Regions from separate parts of the Pseudoalteromonas sp. BZB3 genome, predicted to be linked through region 3. Evidence: predicted binding sites of a transcription regulator. Region 3 holds the regulator's gene; each other region holds the start of a gene.
What was found. Region 3 encodes ArgR, which controls arginine synthesis, uptake and breakdown. Its sites were predicted from a motif close to ANTGAATANNTATTCANT; they were not measured.
Positions count from the first base shown of each region.

Region 1 (3,192 bases), on a different contig from region 3:
CAACGCTTAGATCAAGACGTTGTTGTAAAACGGAACGATGAGTTAAGTATTGCTGATATACGAGCGCTTAACCCTGAGCATATTGTGATCTCTCCTGGACCTTGTAGTCCTAATGAGGCGGGCATTTCTTTGTCTGTTGTTGAGCAATTAAAAGGGCAATTTCCAATACTGGGGATTTGCCTTGGTCACCAGACGATTGCACAAGCTCTGGGCGCACAAGTGATAAGAGCCAGAGAAGTGATGCATGGGAAAACGTCGCAAATTCGCCATATAAATAAAGGCGTGTTTCAAGGTTTACCAGATCCACTCACCGTATGTCGCTATCATTCTTTGATTGTTGCCAAAGAGTGTCTGCCTGAAGACCTTGAGATTACAGCATGGACAGAGAATGGCATGCAACAAGTGGATGAAATTATGGGCTTATGCCATACTGAAATGGCTTTAGAAGGTGTGCAATTTCATCCTGAAGCGATACTCACAGAACAAGGGTTAGCTTTATTAAATAATTTTATTCGCCGCTTTTCTAAGTAAAAGCAACGCTTTAATAGGAACATTAGAACGTTCAATGACTGACTTATCTCGGCAACTCAGGACTTCAATCGCACTCAATGAACGTGCGCATGATCTGTTTATTAGTCATAACTTTGCGCAGCAACAGTTAGGGTATATTCACACCCTAGATCTAAATTATGGTGAGAAAATACCACAACGTACTATGCTTGAGGTTGAGATTGCTGCGGCAGCAAAACGTAAAGAGAGCAGTACCAGTCACCATAAGTATATTGCGAAAGCCAGTAATCATCTGCACCAAATTATTGAGTCATCAATTCAAAAGCAAATAGATGATATCGATAATATCTATCATGAGATTGTTGGCATTCAGGATGCGGTACCGACTATTTTAGATATATTGGGCGTTAAGTCAGCGTCGGTTGGACGCCTTGAACCTTTGGTTAATGAATTAACCTGGTTAGGCAGAGATCTGGTCTCCTTAGTAAATTTACCGCAGTATCGTAAGCAAAGCTCAAAAGGTGTCACAGTCAAAGTTGACACGCCAGCACTTGCACTACGTTATCTTGGGCTTGAGAATTTACAAATGGTCATTCCGACTTTTGCAATGCGTCACTGGATGCCTCACGATACATCGCCATTTCCTTTATTAAAGCGCAAACTCCGTGATCATAGTATGACAACGGGAATTGCAGCAAAGCATTTAGCTGAATTGAACGGTGTAAAAGAGCAGCATGCTTTTACGCTAGGTATGTTATTAGATGTGGGTAAAGTCGCTTTAACGCGCTTGTATCTAAGAACGTTTGAAAAGGTCTGGCAGGAAAAGGTGCGCATCGCGCGTGATAAAAACCATAAAGACCTTCACTCTGCACTTTTAGAGCTATCACCTGATCCACTCTTTTTAAGAGGCCTTTTGCTCAATCACTCAGCAAATCTCTCGGCTAAATTGATAGAAAAAATGGCGTTTAGATATTTGCCATTTATGGCGCCGATGGAAGAGTTCGCTGCTAATTATTTACCTCAGTCGCATAGTCAGTCAGCCGATTATTTACCTCTTAGTCAGGTACTGCGAAAGGCACATGGCTACAGTCTGTATATGATCCTCAAAGACAATCAGTTTATCGAAAAGGATGAAGCAGCTCATTGGTTTGCTCACCTGGGGTTATCAAAAGAGGAACTCACTACGCTAGCAAAATGTAACTTTAATAGTTTACAGCTAACAATTTTGTAAAATTTAAGATTTTTTTTGCGACTATTCATTCAAGCCACTAATTAACTCGATTAGTGGCTTTTCCTTTTCTTAACAGTCAAATCTATCGAGTGCACCTAAATAGTTATTCACTCACTATGAAAAACTATCCCAAACCCTTGAATATCAAGGGCTCTATGAAAGTTTTAAATGAGACTTTAAGGTTTTTTTCTGAAATAATGGGTGAATGAAATTTGTGCCATACGGCTATTTTTAGCCGTGAACTAGCTACACTCAATACTAGTTTTAGCGCACCTAACTCAACTTTATGGGGATAGAAAATGACTATTAATCGTGAATTATTCGATCAGGTAATGGTACCTAATTATGCACCTTCAGCAGTTATTCCAGTTCGAGGTGAAGGTTCTCGCGTTTGGGATCAAGAAGGCCGCGAGTTTATCGACTTTGCAGGTGGTATCGCTGTTAACTGTTTAGGTCACTGTCACCCAGCATTAGTTAATGCGCTGAAAGAGCAAGGTGAAAAAATCTGGCACCTATCAAATGTAATGACAAACGAGCCTGCATTGCGTTTAGCGAAAAAATTAACAGACGCAACATTTGCAGAAAAAGTTTACTTTGCAAATTCAGGTGCAGAAGCGAACGAAGCAGCACTTAAACTGGCACGTCGTTTTGCACTTGATAAGTTCGGCGCTGACAAATCACAAATCATTTCGTTCAACAAAGGCTTCCACGGCCGTACTTTCTTCACTGTAACTGTGGGCGGCCAAGCTGCGTATTCTGATGGTTTCGGTCCTAAGCCAGGTGATGTAGTTCACTGTGACTATAACGACCTAGCTGCATTTGAAGCGCTAATCTCTGACAACACATGTGCTGTGATGATGGAGCCACTGCAAGGTGAAGGTGGTATCGTATCTCCAGAAGCTGACTTTGTTAAAGGTGTTCGCGAGTTATGTACTAAGCACAATGCGCTGCTTATTTTTGATGAAGTACAAACAGGTGTTGGTCGTACTGGTGACCTATACGCTTACCAAGGTTTAGATGTTATTCCTGACATTTTAACAACTGCGAAAGCGCTAGGCGGTGGTTTCCCAATCGGTGCGATGATCACAACGACTGAAATCGCAAAGCACTTAAAAATTGGTACACACGGTTCAACCTACGGTGGTAACCCGCTAGCTTGTGCTGTTGCAGAAGCGGCGTTCAATACAGTAAATGATGAAGCTGTTTTAAACGGTGTTAAAGAGAAAGAAGCACTATTCCGTGAACTGCTTACTGCGATTAATGACAAGTACAACGTATTCAGCGAAATTCGTGGTAAAGGTCTATTATTAGGTGGTGTTGTAAACGAAACATACAAAGGCCGCGCGAAAGAGTTTTTAGTTGCAGGCGTAAAAGAAGGTGTGATGTCACTTGTAGCTGGTGCAGACGTTGTTCGTTTCACGCCTTCACTGGTTATTCCTGAAGCGGATATC
Region 1 is NZ_JBECOS010000003.1:98,525-101,716, reverse strand. Features, by position in the region: gene ABMY35_RS03855 (aminodeoxychorismate/anthranilate synthase component II) at 1-531, shown strand, start outside; gene ABMY35_RS03850 (HDOD domain-containing protein) at 566-1,741, shown strand; gene ABMY35_RS03845 (aspartate aminotransferase family protein) at 2,041-3,192, shown strand, end outside.
Region 1: the regulator ArgR is predicted to act here: its motif matches at 1,836-1,853, upstream of ABMY35_RS03845 (aspartate aminotransferase family protein).

Region 2 (3,192 bases), on a different contig from region 3:
AAGGCGCACTTTCACAAGGTGAAGCGCGTGTTACCGTCACAGCCCATCAAAGTGTTGCGATTGAAAACAAATCATCAGGTAGCCTAGGAGGGGCAGTTATCATTATGATTTCAATTTTATTAATGAGAAGAAGGAAGACCTTACTACCAAGCTTTGCGTTAATTACATCTAGTTGTTTAATTAGCTCTGAAACGATGGCATCTAATTGGGGGATAGAAGCTGGAGTCGGGCAAGCGAAAGCTGATTACTCAACGACAAACGTAGATGGCGTCACAGAAGTCATGGTTGACGACAGCAGTAATAGTTGGTCAGCTGGTGTCTATTATCAACTTACTTCCGATTGGTCTACTTCATTACGCTATATCGACTTAGGGCAAGGAAGAGTCTCTTTTAAAGGGGAGTCTCTAACGCCGGATTCAGTCCACCAGAGCGTCGCTGAACAAGCACCAAATTTTTCTGAAGGCTTTGCACTTCAAGCCAAATATAATTTCTTAACGTTTGGTCATGCTCGAATTGGCGCTTTCTTAGGAGCTTACAAATGGGAGTACAAAGTCGAAAGCGTGAGAAATAACCAACTGATAAAAAGCGAGATGGATGGCACAGACTTATATTATAGTGTTGGGATGAGCTATGCATTAACAGACTCTCTTAGTGTTCAACTTGATTATAGTCACTTTAATCTAGAGCCTGAGTCTGTCTCAGATCTTCAGCTCGGATTATCGTATCGCTTCTAGCAACAGAGCGTTAAATCAATAAGAAAGCCTTACTAATGTAAGGCTTTTTTATGGTCAGTATTAATTTAGCCTGTAGTAACAATTTTCATAAGTATGATTCTTTAATTGATTAGCGATAAAAAGCCCGATTAGATTCAGTTTCACCAGCAAATATTTACCTCTTTATAAACATCTATTAATACTGCTTATTGTGAATATTTATTCTGTTAATTTTCAGTTTACGTAAACGTAAAGGTGGTGATTTAAGTGACTTAACACAACCTTTATTAAATATTCTTTAAAATGTCACCGGTGTCATTTGTTTTTTGTTTGTCATAATTTAACATATTTGATGTTTTTTACTTCTCTTGGTGAATTTGTCAGACCAGTGAGAAATATTCAAGTTAGTGAATATCTATTCATAATTTTGTTGACTCCATTTTAAAACAAAGCTAGTTTTGAATATCTGTCGGAACAATCGTCTTGTTCATTTCCGACCATAGATGTAGCAGGGGGAGGGGTGCATGCTATATGACTCTAAGTTAGAAAAAGATAATTGTGGTTTTGGTTTAATTGCTCAGATAAACGGGCAAGCAAGTCATAAACTGATCCGCAATGCAATTACAGGGTTAGACCGAATGCAACACCGTGGTGGTATTGCATCAGATGGCAAAACAGGTGATGGCTGTGGTTTATTACTGCAAAAACCAGACAGCTTCTTTAGAGCCATTGCCACTGAAAACGGTTGGCACTTAGGTAAAAATTACGCTGTCGGTATGTTGTTTTTGAATGCTGACGAAACGCTTGCATCTCAAGCCCGAAAAGTGATTAACGAAGAATTAGAAAAAGAAACGTTAACGCTCGTTGGCTGGCGAGAAGTGCCAACTGAACCAGGCATGCTAGGGCCTATTGCCTTAAAGCAACTACCTAAATTTGAACAGGTGTTTGTATCAGCACCTGAAGGCTGGCGCCCGAAAGATCTAGAGCGTCGCTTGTATATCGCAAGACGTCGAATAGAGAAGCGCTTAGTTGAAGATGACCAGTTCTATATTTCGAGTCTTTCAGGTCTGGTAACAGTTTACAAAGGCTTAATGATGCCTGTGGACCTACCAAACTTTTATTTAGATTTAGCAGATATGCGTATGAAAAGTGCTATCTGTGTTTTTCACCAACGCTTTTCTACGAACACGCAGCCGCGTTGGCCGTTAGCCCAGCCATTTAGATATTTGGCGCACAATGGTGAAATTAATACCATTGCTGGTAACCGTCAGTGGGCAAGAGCACGAGCTTATAAGTTTTCTTCACCATTGTTGCCAGATTTACAAACGGCCGCGCCATTTGTAAATGAAGAAGGTTCAGATTCATCAAGCCTAGATAACATTCTTGAATTATTCCTTGCCGGTGGTATGGATATTTTCCGTGCTATGCGCATGCTCGTGCCGCCTGCATGGCAAAAAAACAGAGCTATGGACGATGATTTACGCGCCTTTTACGATTTTAACTCTATGCATATGGAGCCCTGGGATGGCCCAGCAGGGATCGTTATGTCAGATGGTCGATTTGCGGCATGTAACCTAGATAGAAATGGTCTACGTCCAGCGCGTTACGTGATAACCCAAGATGGGTTTATCACGCTTGCATCTGAAGTCGGTATCTGGGATTACACAGCCGATGAAGTGGTTGAAAAAGGTCGTGTTGGTCCAGGTGAATTGCTGGTTATCGATACCCTTCATGGCAAAATTTGGCAGTCTGATGAAATCGATCAAGATTTAAAATCACGTCATCCTTACAAAACTTGGCTTGAGCAAAACGTAAAACGTCTTACGCCTTTTGAAGATTTATCAGAAGAGGATGCGGGTGTACGCGATTTTGACGACGAATTATTGCTGACTTATCAAAAGCTATTCGGATACAGCAATGAAGAGTTAGACAACGTTATTCGTGTTATGGGACAAAATGGCCAAGAGGCAACAGGTTCAATGGGTGACGACACCCCATTTGCTGTTTTGTCTGAAGGCCATCGCTCTTTGTACGATTACTTCCGTCAAAAATTCGCGCAGGTAACAAACCCACCGATTGACCCACTTCGTGAAAATCACGTAATGTCATTAGCGACCTGTATCGGCCGTGAGCAAAACGTCTTCAATGAAACCACAGGCCATGCCAAGCGTCTTCAGTTTGCCTCACCAGTACTCACATTTTCTGATATGCAGCAGTTAGTGAATGCCGATGACGAACATTACTGCGCCTGTAAAATTCAGCTGAACTATGACAAAACAGAGTCTTTAAAATCAGCGCTAGAGCGAGTCTGTGACGAAGCTGAACAAAAAGCACGCGCAGGGTGTGTTATGTTAGTGTTGAGTGACAGAAATATCAGCAAAGATATGCTGCCAATTCCTGCGGCTATGGCAGTGGGCGCAGTACAAAAACGTTTGGTAAATACTAATTTACGCTGTGATGCCAACATCATAGTTGAAAC
Region 2 is NZ_JBECOS010000019.1:67,121-70,312, reverse strand. Features, by position in the region: gene ABMY35_RS19995 (tandem-95 repeat protein) at 1-734, shown strand, start outside; gene gltB (glutamate synthase large subunit) at 1,238-3,192, shown strand, end outside.
Region 2: the regulator ArgR is predicted to act here: its motif matches at 1,120-1,137, upstream of gltB (glutamate synthase large subunit).

Region 3 (3,192 bases):
CATCGTAATATTGGTATGATGTTTCAGGATTATGCGTTATTTCCTCACTTGACGGTTGCTCAAAATATCGCGTTTGGCCTAAGTAAATTTAATAAGGCTGACAAACAAGAACGTGTAAATGAAATGCTTGAGCTTGTGCATTTATCTGAATTTTCTGAGCGTTATCCTCATGAGCTTTCAGGTGGTCAGCAACAACGTGTCGCCATTGCGAGAGCGCTTGCTTATAAACCTAACTTGTTACTGCTTGACGAGCCTTTTTCGAATATTGATGCGCAAGTGCGCTTCCAACTGATCAATGACATTCGACAGATCATAAAAGATCAAAAGGTCTCAGCTATCTTTGTGAGTCATTCAAAAGAAGAGGCCTTTGCTTTTGCAGATAAACTGGCTGTAATGCATCAAGGTAAAATCGCCCAATTAGGCGATGCTAAAACACTGTTTGAGCAGCCAGCTTGTAAAGAAGTGGCAGAATTCTTGGGGCAGGGCATTTATATTCCAGCGCAGGCTGAAGATAAATGCAAGTTTACCACTTCATTTGGTAGCTTTACTTCGACAAAAGCGTGTGAAAATGCGCAGGGTACAGGGCAAATTTATATTCGACCTGCTCATATACAGCTAGAAAATGGCGACACGAATGACGTCGAAATTCTGCAATCGCGTTTTATCGGGACTGAGTTTATTTATCAAATAAAAGTGGCAGAGCAAGTCATCGAAGTGCCTGTCGAAAGTGAACATGCCCTGAATATTAATGAGCCAGTGACTTTTAAAATTAAGCCACATGCGGTAAATTTCTTTTCATAGTCATTACTTATTATAACTTGGGGTGCCATGGCTCAGCCGCAGTCAGGAGTGTGTGCAGAGGCAAATCTGCATGGACTACATTTGTTTTTTAATGTACTTGATGGTCAAGATGAAGCCGTTAGAGCAGCATTAGGGCAATGTGAACGCTTACAGTCAGAGTTGAGCGACCGCTTCTCTGAGTCTATGGTATCTAGCTTTGTGGCCATTGGGGCACAATACTGGCCGCATATATATCCTGAATGTATTCCTAAAGAGTTAAAAAGCTTTCCGCATATTCGCTCTCACGAGCACCTAATGCACACTCAACCATTTGATTTGTTGTATGTGATCCGATCTGACAGAGAAGATGTGAATCATCTATTTGCTCAAAGTGTCAGGCATATGTTGGCTGGCAAAGTAGAATTGGTTGCACATATCCGCACTTTTCGTTTTTTAGATGGCAGAGACTTTAACGGCTTTATTTATGGTGCTAATACGCCTCATGGACGTTTTAAGCGCCAAGTGGCTTTAGTTCATGACCCTGAAAGCTTTGAAGACCAAGGTAGCTACATTCATGTGCAGCGAGTGAAGTTTGATCTAAACCGTTGGCAACAACTCAGTCTGAATGACCAAGAAGCTATTATGGGGCGCTCTCGTTTAGAAAATAAAAAGCTAGAGATTCCTTTGTCTAATAATCACGCAGCTCTATCTGAGCTTAACAATGCAGACAACTTACCACTGCTGCTTGAGCAAAGCATGCCGTTTGGAGATGTGTTTGAGCAAGGATCTTTATGGGTGAGTTGTGCCGCTAAGGGCAGTGCTTTTGAGAAGTTGTTAGCGACTCGAGTAGGAAACGAGCAGCACTACGATGCGTGGCTAGATTATTGTCAGGCCGATATGGGGGCTGCGTTTTTTGCGCCATCCGTGCAGTTTTTGCAAAACATGGCGCAAATAGCCGAAAGTTAAACGTTGTCGAATAAGGTTTTTACTTTCTCAAGCGTTACATCTATCTCTGAGATTTTAGCTGGTGCAATAAAAATAGTATCGTCACCAGCAATGGTACCTAATACGCCATCTGCAGTACCTAATGAGTCTAATAAGCGGGCAATCAGTTGAGCTGCACCAGGGCTGGTACGGATGATGATCATCATTTCATTGTGCATGATATCAATCACTAATTGTCTTAATGGGCTTTTTGCCGTTGGTACGCCCATTTCTGCCGGTAAGCAGTAAACCATTTCCTGTTTTGCGTTACGAGTTCTTACCGCACCAAACTTACTTAGCATACGTGACACTTTGCTTTGACTTACATTATCAAAGCCTTGATCTTTCAGGGCATCGACAATTTCACCCTGCGAGCCAAAGTTTTCTTCTTTTAATAGTGCTTTGAACGCCTTAATCAGTGCTTCTTGCTTCTCGTTTGCTTGCATAATTGAACTCGTTTATTAAATATTACTTAGATTTTACACAATTCTGAATCCAGACCCAACTTTGCAATTAAAAAACAAAGTGAATTGATTGCAAGATTTACTGAGATGTTGGATATTTCCAGAAATAGAAAAATGAATATTTTGAAGTGTAAAGCGAGCTTGCACGCTGAAAGCAATATTTTACAACTATAGTCGAAAAAAACCTTAAAATAGCGCCGATAAATTTGTTTTTACCTGCACTTTTCATTATCTTTACAGCACACACAATTCCACCTTCAAATTATGGAGAATTCCACATGAAAGTTGCTGTATTAGGTGCCGCTGGCGGTATCGGTCAAGCTCTATCTTTACTTCTTAAAAATGGCCTTCCTGCAGGTTCTGAGCTATCTCTATACGACGTAGCGCCAGTTGTTCCTGGTGTTGCTGTAGACCTATCTCACATCCCAACTGCAGTTAAAGTTGCAGGTTTTGGTGCAGATGATCTTGACGCAGCGCTAGCGGGTGCTGACATTGTTCTTATCCCAGCTGGTATGCCTCGTAAGCCTGGTATGGACCGTGCTGACCTTTTCAATGTTAACGCTGGTATCATCAAGACACTTGCAGAAGGTATCGTACGTAACTGTCCTAAAGCACTAGTTGGTGTTATCACTAACCCAGTAAACGGCACTGTACCAATTGTTGCTGAAGTATTCAAAAAAGCGGGTACTTATGAAGCTTCACGTGTATTCGGTGTAACTACGCTAGACGTTATCCGTTCAGAAGCATTCGTTGCTGAACTGAAAGGTGTTGACGTATCTGAAGTTAAAGTACCAGTTATTGGTGGTCACTCAGGTACTACTATTCTTCCTCTACTTTCTCAAGTTGAAGGTGTTGAGTTCACTGAAGAAGAAGTTGCAGCACTTACTCCACGTATCCAAAACGCGGGTACTGAAGTTGTTAACGCGAAAGCGGGCGGCGGTTCAGCAACACTTTCAATGGGTGC
Region 3 is NZ_JBECOS010000008.1:130,535-133,726, forward strand. Features, by position in the region: gene ABMY35_RS06285 (ABC transporter ATP-binding protein) at 1-801, shown strand, start outside; gene ABMY35_RS06290 (Dyp-type peroxidase) at 829-1,746, shown strand; gene argR (transcriptional regulator ArgR) at 1,743-2,210, opposite strand; gene mdh (malate dehydrogenase) at 2,507-3,192, shown strand, end outside.